DNA from 2 places in the Micromonospora sp. NBC_00898 genome. Region 1 is predicted to be linked to the other one. Evidence: predicted binding sites of a transcription regulator. Region 1 holds the regulator's gene; the other holds the start of a gene.
The links. The regulator HrcA, encoded in region 1, represses chaperone genes, less so after heat shock. The targets are predictions, from matches to a motif close to GGTTNGCACNCTCNNNNNGAGNGTGCNAACC.
Positions count from the first base shown of each region.

Region 2: the regulator HrcA is predicted to act here: its motif matches at 1,613-1,643, upstream of groL (chaperonin GroEL).

Region 1 is NZ_CP108775.1:68,216-72,589, reverse strand. Features, by position in the region: gene OG799_RS00330 (16S rRNA (uracil(1498)-N(3))-methyltransferase) at 1-517, opposite strand, end outside; gene dnaJ (molecular chaperone DnaJ) at 519-1,664, opposite strand; gene hrcA (heat-inducible transcriptional repressor HrcA) at 1,741-2,763, opposite strand; gene OG799_RS00315 (DUF4870 domain-containing protein) at 2,996-3,619, shown strand; gene hemW (radical SAM family heme chaperone HemW) at 3,663-4,374, opposite strand, start outside.
Region 2 is NZ_CP108775.1:6,424,507-6,428,880, forward strand. Features, by position in the region: gene OG799_RS31230 (cold-shock protein) at 160-363, shown strand; gene OG799_RS31235 (hypothetical protein) at 558-1,565, shown strand; gene groL (chaperonin GroEL) at 1,843-3,465, shown strand; gene OG799_RS31245 (hypothetical protein) at 3,530-3,772, opposite strand; gene OG799_RS31250 (GNAT family N-acetyltransferase) at 3,866-4,374, opposite strand, start outside.

The sequences.
Region 1 (4,374 bases):
GCAGCACGAACGCGGCGGCCGCGCCGGCGATCCGGCGGACCGCCGTCTGGGTCGACTCGTCCGGGGACCCGGCCACCACCGGCAGCCAGGCGCGGCGGGCCTGCTTGGCCGCCTCCCGGGCGGTCGCCGCCCATTTCTCCCGGGCCCGTACGCCCCGCTCGCCGCGCCACTGCACCACCGAGCGGGACGCCGCCCAGGGCACGATCTCGTCCACCCCGACCTCGGTCATCGCCTGCACGGCCAGCTCGCCCCGGTCGCCCTTGGCGATGCCCTGCACCACCACGAGCCGGGGGACGGACGCGTCGACGTACCCCCGGGAGGTGACCTGGAGGTCGAGGCTGCCCCGGCCGACGGCGGTGACCACGGCGGCGGCCGTGCCGCCCCGGCCGTCGGCGAGCAGCAGTTCCTCGCCGACCCGCAGCCGTTGCACGGTCGCCGCGTGGTGCCCCTCCGGGCCGTCCAGGGTCAGCGCGTCACCGGTGGGCAGCGCCTCCACCAGGAACAGCGGCGCGGACACCTCAGGCGTGCCCGTTGAAGGCGTCGCGCATCCGGGAGAAGAAGCCACCCTGCTTGGTCAGCTCGGCGACCTCCTCGCCCCGGGTCTTGGCGAAGTCGCGCAGCATCTTCTCCTGGTCGGCGTCGAGCTTGGTCGGGGTCCGCACGTCCAGGTGGACGTAGAGGTCGCCCCGGCCGGTGCCGCGCAGGTGCGGCACGCCCCGGGCGCGCAGCCGCAGCGTGCTGCCCGGCTGGGTGCCCGCCTTGACGTCGACCGTCTCCTCGCTGTCCAGGGTCTTGATGGTCAGCCGGGTGCCCAGCGCGGCGGCCGTCATCGGCACGGTGACCCGGCAGTGCAGGTCGTCGCCCTTGCGGGAGTAGACGTCGTGCGGCCGCTCGTGGATCTCCACGTACAGGTCGCCGGCGGTGCCGCCACCCGGGCCGACCTCGCCCTGCTGGGCCAGCCGGATCCGCATGCCGTCCTCGACCCCGGCCGGGATCTTCACGGTCAGCGAGCGACGGGTGCGCACCCGGCCGTCACCGGCGCAGGTCGGGCAGGGGTGCGGGATGGTGGTGCCGTAACCCTGGCAGACCGTGCACGGCCGGGCGGAGACCACCTGGCCGAGGAAGGTCCGCTGCACGGACTGGACCTCGCCCCGGCCGCCGCACGCCTCACAGGTGGCCAGGTGGGTGCCGGCGGCGGTGCCCGCGCCGGAGCAGGTGGTGCAGAGCACGGCGGTGTCGACGGTGATCGGCGCCTCGACGCCGAACGCGGTCTCGTGCAGGTCCAGCTCCAGGCGCAGGATCGCGTCCGCGCCCGGCCGGGTCCGCGGCCGCGGGCCCCGGGCGCCGCCGGCCGCGCCGCCGAAGAAGGCGTCCATGATGTCCTGGAAGCCGACGAACGGGCCGGCCCCGCCGGGACCGCCCGGACCGCCCGCGCCCCCGCCGCCCGGGGCCAGCGGGTCGCCGCCCAGGTCGACGATCTGCCGTTTCCGGTCGTCCGAGAGGACCTCGTACGCGGCGTTGATGTCCTTGAACTTCTCCTGTGCCTCCGGGTCCGGATTGACGTCCGGGTGGAACTGCCGCGCCAACTTGCGGTAGGCGCGCTTGATCTCGTCGTCGGAGGCCTCGCGGCTCACGCCGAGAATGCCGTAGTAGTCCCTGGCCACTGCGTTCGGTGTCCTCATGTTCGTCTCGCGTTGCGCCGGTCGTCGGCAGGGGCCGGTCGCCGGCCCCTGCCCTGGATCAGTTCTGGGCCAGCAGCTCGCCCACGTAGCGTGCCACGGCCCGCACCGTGGCGATGGTCCCGGGGTAGTCCATCCGGGTGGGGCCGAGCACGCCCAGACCGCCGACGATGGTCGCGCCCGGGCCGTACCCGGTGCTGACCACGGAGGCGGCGCGGAGGTTGTCGACCTCGTTCTCGTCGCCGATCAGCACCCGGGTGGTGCTCGGCTCGGCCTCGCCGATGAGCTTCAGCAGCACGACCTCCTCCTCGAGCGCCTCGAGGATGGGACGCAGCGAGCCCTGGAAGTCGAGCAGGCCACCGCGGGTGAGGTTGGCGGTGCCGGCCAGCGCGATCCGCTCCTCGTGCCGCTCGACCAGGGTCTCCAGCAGCACGGTGGAGAGCGTGGTCATCGCGCCGCGCAGGTGCGGGGCAGACTCCTCGACCAGCGCCTGGACCAGCGGCGGGGTCTCGGACAGCCGGCTGCCGACCAGCTTCTCGTTGACCAGCCGACGCAGGTCGGTGACGTCCTCGGCGGGGACCGGCACGGGCAGCTCGACCAGCCGCTGCTCGACCCGGCCGGTGTCGGCGATCATGACGAGCATCAGCCGGGTGGTGGAGATCGGCACCAGCTCCAGGTGCCGCACCGAGGAACGGGCCAGCGACGGGTACTGCACCACGGCGACCTGCCGGGTCAGCTGGGCCAGCAGCCGCACGGTGCGGTGCACCACGTCGTCGAGGTCCACCGCGCCGACCAGGAAGCGCTCGATCGCCCGGCGCTCGGCCGGGCTGAGCGGCTTGACCCGGGAGAGCCGGTCCACGAAGAGCCGGTACCCGCGGTCGGTGGGCACCCGGCCGGCACTGGTGTGCGGCTGCCGGATGTAGCCCTCCTCCTCCAGCACGGCCATGTCGTTACGGACGGTCGCCGGGGAGACGCCCAGCTGGTGCCGCTCGACGAGGGCCCTGCTGCCCACCGGCTCCTGCGTGGCGACGTAGTCCTCGACGATCGCGCGCAGCACGGCGAGCTTGCGGTCGTCGAGACCCATATCCCCACCTCCTGAAGCACCCTCGACCCGCCGCCGGCGCGGCAGCGGCCGGGCAACTGGCACTCGACTGTAGCGAGTGCCAGTCTACGTCGGCGGCACCCCGGACGCGATGATCAGCGACGGACCACGGGTGCGGGCCGCCGCACAGCCGCCGCGCCAGGGCCGTTCAGCCGGACATCCCGGGCGATGTCGCTCTGGTGCCACGTTGCGGGCAACCCCTACCGTGACGTTCATGACTGAACCACCTCGCCCTCCCGGAGCGGGGGACGCCGGCGCCCAGCCGCCGGACCCGACCCCGCCGTCGGCACCGTACGGCTCGTCGGCGGACGAGCCGCCCACCGCACCACTGTCCGGGGCGCCGGGCGCGGGGGGCTATCCCCCGCCCGGCGGCTATCCGCCGCCCTCCGGCGGTCAGCCGCCGTCGGGTGGCTACCCACCTCCGGGCGGCTACCCGCCGCCGGGCACCGGCTACCCGACCGGCGGGGCGTACGGCGCCCCGAGCGGCGGCTGGGCCAACAACGAGGACAAGACCTGGGCGCTGGTCGCGCACTTCGGCGGCGCGGCGGCGATGTTCGTCAGCGGCGGCGTGCTGGGCTGGCTGCCGCCGCTGGTCGCCATGCTCGCCCGGGGCAACCAGTCGCCGACGGTGCGCCAGCACGCGGTCGCGGCGCTCAACTTCCAACTGCTCTGGTCGATCGTCGGCCTGGTCGGCTGGCTCCTGGCCTGCATCGCGATCGGCTTCATCGCGGTCGGCGCGGCGGTCATCCTCGGCATCGTGTTCGGCATCCTCGCCGGCGTCAAGGCCAACGAGGGGCAGCTCTACCGCTATCCGATGAGCATCAGCCTGGTGAAGTGACGCCCCGCCCGGCCGGCCCACGGGTCGGCCGGGCGACCGGCGGTCAGGGCAGCAGGTCGCGGACCACCGCGTCGGCCAGCAGCCGGCCGCGCAGGGTGAGCACCGCCCGGCCGGCCGCGTACTCCGGCGCGGCCAGCAGCCCGCCGGCCAGGGCCCGCTCGGCCCCGGCCCGGCCCGCGTCGTCGAGCACGTCCAGCGGCAGCCCGGAGGCCAGCCGCAGCCGCAGCATCACGTCCTCCATGTGCGCCTCGTCGGGCGTGAGCAGCTCCCGGGCCAGGCCGGGCGACTCCCCGGCGGCGAGCCGCTGCGCGTACGTCGTCGGGTGCTTGACGTTCCACCAGCGCACCCCGCCGACGTGGCTGTGCGCCCCCGGCCCGAGGCCCCACCAGTCCGCGCCGGTCCAGTAGAGCAGGTTGTGCCGGCACCGGGCCGCCCCCGAGCGGGCCCAGTTGGAGACCTCATACCAGGAGAAACCCGCCGCGTCGAGGGCAGCCTCCGCGGCCAGGTAGCGGTCCGCCGCCACGTCGTCGCTCGGGTACGGCAGCTCGCCGCGCCGCATCCGCGCGGCCAGCCGGGTGCCGTCCTCCACGATCAGGGCGTACGCGCTGACGTGGTCGACCCCGGCCGCCACCACCTGGTCCAGCGAGGCGGCGAAGTCCTCGGCGCGCTCCCCCGGCGTGCCGTAGATCAGGTCGAGGTTGACGTGGTCGAACCCGGCGTCGCGCGCCTCCAGGGCGGCGGCGGTGGCCCGGCCG
Region 2 (4,374 bases), 980 kb from region 1:
GCCTGATTTGTGGTCGTGCGCCGTCGTCACGCCTCGTGTAGCGTGCGATTTCGGTCACCGAATCAGCGGCCGTCGCCGATCGCCGAAACGGTGGTCCGGGCGCGGGCTCGGCCGGCGTCCGGGGGTTGTGGAACGCCGCGCAGAGTGAGGAAGTGCACCGTGGCACAGGGCACCGTGAAGTGGTTCAACGCCGAAAAGGGCTACGGCTTCATCGCCGTCGACGGCGGGCAGGACGTCTTCGTTCACTTCTCCGCGATCGAGATGGACGGCTACAAGGCGCTGGACGACGGCCAGCGGGTCGAGTTCGAGATCGCCCAGGGCCAGAAGGGGCCGCAGGCCGAGCGCGTCCGCGTCATCGCCTGACCCCGCGCCGCCGTCCGGCTGCGTTTCCACCCGATCAGGGGCTGCGCCGCGGGCGCGCGCCAAGGAAGATCATGAGCCGTTCCAGCCATCGCCGCTGAGGAGGGCCCATGTCCGACTTGCCTCCGCCGAATGCTCCCCGGCCCCACCCGTCGGGGCCTGCCGGCCCCGGCCAGTGGGGCGGAGGGGTCCCGGCCGTGCCGCCCCAGCCGGGGCCGTCCGGCTGGGCGCCGCCGGCGTTCGGGCCGCCCTCGCCTCCCGCCGGGCCGTCGCCGTACGGGCAACAGCCCCACTTCGCCGGCTACCCGCCGTACGGTGGCTATCCGCCGGCCGGGCTCGCGCCGTGGCCGGCCGGCTCGGCATACGACCCACAGGACCCGCTGGTCACTCCGCCCGGGTTCGGCGTCGGCGGCTGGTTCGAGCGCGTCCTCGGCGCGCTGCGTCGCAGTTGGCGCACGCTCGTGCCGATCATGCTGCTCACCCAGGGGCTGCCGGCCATCGCGATCACGCTGCTCGCCCTGCCGTTCTACCCGCGGCCCACCATCACGGTCACCGCGCCGGGTGAGCCGCCCGCCCCGTTCCCCGCCGAGTACTTCCGCGAACTATTCGTCTTCGTCGGGGTGGCCATCGTGGTCGGGGTGTTCGCCCTGGCGATCCAGTGCGTCGGCTGGGCGGCCGGCACGTGGGCGGTCACGCGGCAGGCGGCCGGCGAGCCGGTGACGGTGGGCGGGGCGCTGCGGTACGGCCTGCGGCGGGCTCCGGCGCTCTGGGGTTGGATGCTGCTCGTGTTCGCGTTGGTGATGGTCGGCGCGGTCTTCTGCTACCTGCCCGGGCTCTACCTGATGGTCGCGCTCAGCCTCGCCGGTCCGGTGTTCCTATTTGAGCGGGGCAACCCGATCAGCCGGTCCTTCAAGATCTTCCACGCCCGGTTCGGGCAGGTCCTCGGCCGGGTACTCCTGGTCGGCCTGATGGCGATGGTGAGCTCGTTGGTGGCCGTACCGGTGCAGATGATCATCAGCCTGGCCGGCGGGCCGACCGGCGCCTTCGAGATCACCGCCGGCACCGTCGTTGGCTCGGTGGTCACCGTGCTGCTCTACCTGCCGGCCTGGCTGGCCTACCTGATCGGCCTCGTCGTGACGTACGCCGAGCAGCGCGCCCACGAGGGCCCGGTGAACGCCGCGCGACTGGCCGCGGAACTCGGCTGAGCGGGGCCATCGTGCTTGCACTCGGCAAGGGAGAGTGCTAAACAGGTCATTGGCACTCGCATACCGTGAGTGCCAATGGTCGGGGCGGTAGGGCCACGGCCACACGGGCGTCTCGATGGCGCCGGGGTGGCACATGGCCGGTCGTCGCGGGCTGTCCGGCCCGACCGAGGAGACGTCGTCGTCGCCAGGTGGCGACGTCGCCAAGGTGCGTACACCAGGCGGCCCATCCGGGAGACACACTCGGGTGGCCCGTGAGTGTCCAGGAGGACAACGCCGTATGGCCAAGATGATCGCGTTCGACGAAGAGGCGCGCCGCGGCCTCGAGCGGGGCATGAACCAGCTCGCCGACGCCGTGAAGGTGACACTCGGCCCCAAGGGCCGCAACGTCGTGCTCGAGAAGAAGTGGGGTGCCCCCACCATCACCAACGATGGTGTGAGCATCGCCAAGGAGATCGAGCTCGAGGACCCGTACGAGAAGATCGGCGCCGAGCTGGTCAAGGAGGTCGCCAAGAAGACCGACGACGTCGCCGGTGACGGCACGACGACGGCGACCGTCCTGGCCCAGGCCCTGGTCCGTGAGGGCCTGCGCAACGTGGCCGCCGGCGCCAACCCGATGGCCCTGAAGCGGGGCATCGAGGCCGCCGTGGCCAGCGTCTCGGAGGAGCTGTCCAAGCTCGCCAAGGACGTCGAGACCAAGGAGCAGATCGCCTCCACCGCCTCCATCTCCGCCGGTGACAGCACCGTCGGCGAGATCATCGCCGAGGCGATGGACAAGGTCGGCAAGGAAGGCGTCATCACCGTCGAGGAGAGCAACACCTTCGGCCTGGAGCTTGAGCTCACCGAGGGTATGCGCTTCGACAAGGGTTACATCTCCGCGTACTTCATGACCGACCCGGAGCGTATGGAGGCCGTCTTCGACGACCCGTACCTCCTGATCGTCAACAGCAAGATCTCGTCGGTGAAGGACCTGCTCCCGATCCTGGAGAAGGTCATGCAGTCGGGCAAGCCGCTGCTGATCATCTCCGAGGACATCGAGGGCGAGGCCCTGGCCACCCTGGTGGTCAACAAGGTCCGCGGCACCTTCAAGTCGGTCGCCGTCAAGGCGCCGGGCTTCGGTGACCGCCGCAAGGCCATGCTGGCCGACATCGCCATCCTCACCGGTGGTCAGGTCATCAGCGAGGAGGTCGGCCTCAAGCTGGACGCCGTCGGCCTCGACATGCTGGGCCGCGCCCGCAAGGTCGTGGTGACCAAGGACGAGACCACCATCGTCGACGGCGCCGGTGACGCCGAGCAGATCCAGGGTCGGGTCAACCAGATCCGCGCCGAGATCGAGAAGAGCGACTCCGACTACGACCGGGAGAAGCTGCAGGAGCGGCTGGCCAAGCTGGCCGGCGGCGTTGCGGTGATCAAGGTCGGCGCGGCCACCGAGGTCGAGCTCAAGGAGCGCAAGCACCGCATCGAGGACGCCGTTCGCAACGCGAAGGCCGCCGTCGAGGAGGGCATCGTCCCGGGTGGTGGCGTCGCGCTGGTCCAGGCCGGCAAGACCGCCTTCGACAAGCTGGACCTGACCGGCGACGAGGCGACCGGCGCGCAGATCGTCAAGATCGCGCTGGACGCCCCGCTGCGGCAGATCGCCGTCAACGCCGGCCTCGAGGGTGGCGTGGTCGTCGAGCACGTCCGCAACATCGAGGCGGGTTGGGGCCTGAACGCCGCCAACGGCGAGTACGTCGACCTGCTGGCCGCGGGCATCATCGACCCGGCCAAGGTGACCCGCTCGGCGCTGCAGAACGCCTCGTCGATCGCGGCGCTCTTCCTCACCACCGAGGCCGTCGTGGCGGACAAGCCGGAGAAGACCCCGGCCGCCCCGGCTGGTCCGGGTGGCGGGGAGATGGACTTCTGAGTCCAGTTCCACCGAACGCCGAAAGGGGGCGGGCCGCGTCAGCGGTCCGCCCCCTTTCCGTCCGTCACGTCGGCAGTGGCCGCTGATTGCGTCGTTTGTTCGTCCGGTCGTACGGCGGCGGGATCCGGACCGGCTCGTCGACCGGTTGCCGGGTCTCCTCGGCGGCTGGTGTGTCGGCGCCGGCCAGCTCCGCCAGCTGCTCGGCGTCGCCGTAGTCGAGCCGGTCGAACGGCAGTTGCCCGGGGAGTTCACCGACCGGTGGCCAGCTCGCGGGCTGGTCGTCGGTCCGTTCGTCATCCGTGGTCATGGCTGCCTCCTCTACGGGCAACCGTAGGCCGGGGTCGATGACCGGGGCGGGTGAATGGCATTATTGGCGTCTATATCCTTTTCGCCCCTTTAATTATCCGACCGGGTGCCCGCCGATCGCCTTCCGGTACAGGAAGAAGACCCGCTCGATCCGCGCGCCCGCGCTTCCCGAATAGAACGGCACCGGTCCCACCCAGCCGATCTGCGCCGCGCCGATCCCGGCCGCCGCCTGATCCCGCAGGCAGCGGCGCAGCAGCACCCCGCCGATGCCGGAGCCCTCCGCCGCCGGGGCCGTACCCATCGGCCCGAACCAGCTCGGCCGGGACGAGCCGTACGCGGCGAAGCCCAGGATCTCGCCGTCCCGCTCCGCCAGGTGCGCGCCCGCGCCCGGCCGCCCCACCGAGCCGGCCAGCTCGCCGTCCCAGGTGCCGCCGAAGGTGGCGCGGGCGAAGGCGGCCAGGGCGGCCAGGTCCGCCGGCTCGGCCCGGCGTACCGTGACGCCCTGGCCGGTCAGCCGGCGTTCGGCGGCCTCCGTGGAGCGCAGCGCCGCGGAGCCCGCCGACAGGTCCGCGGTCATGTTCCACGCCGTACGGTCCTGCCGGT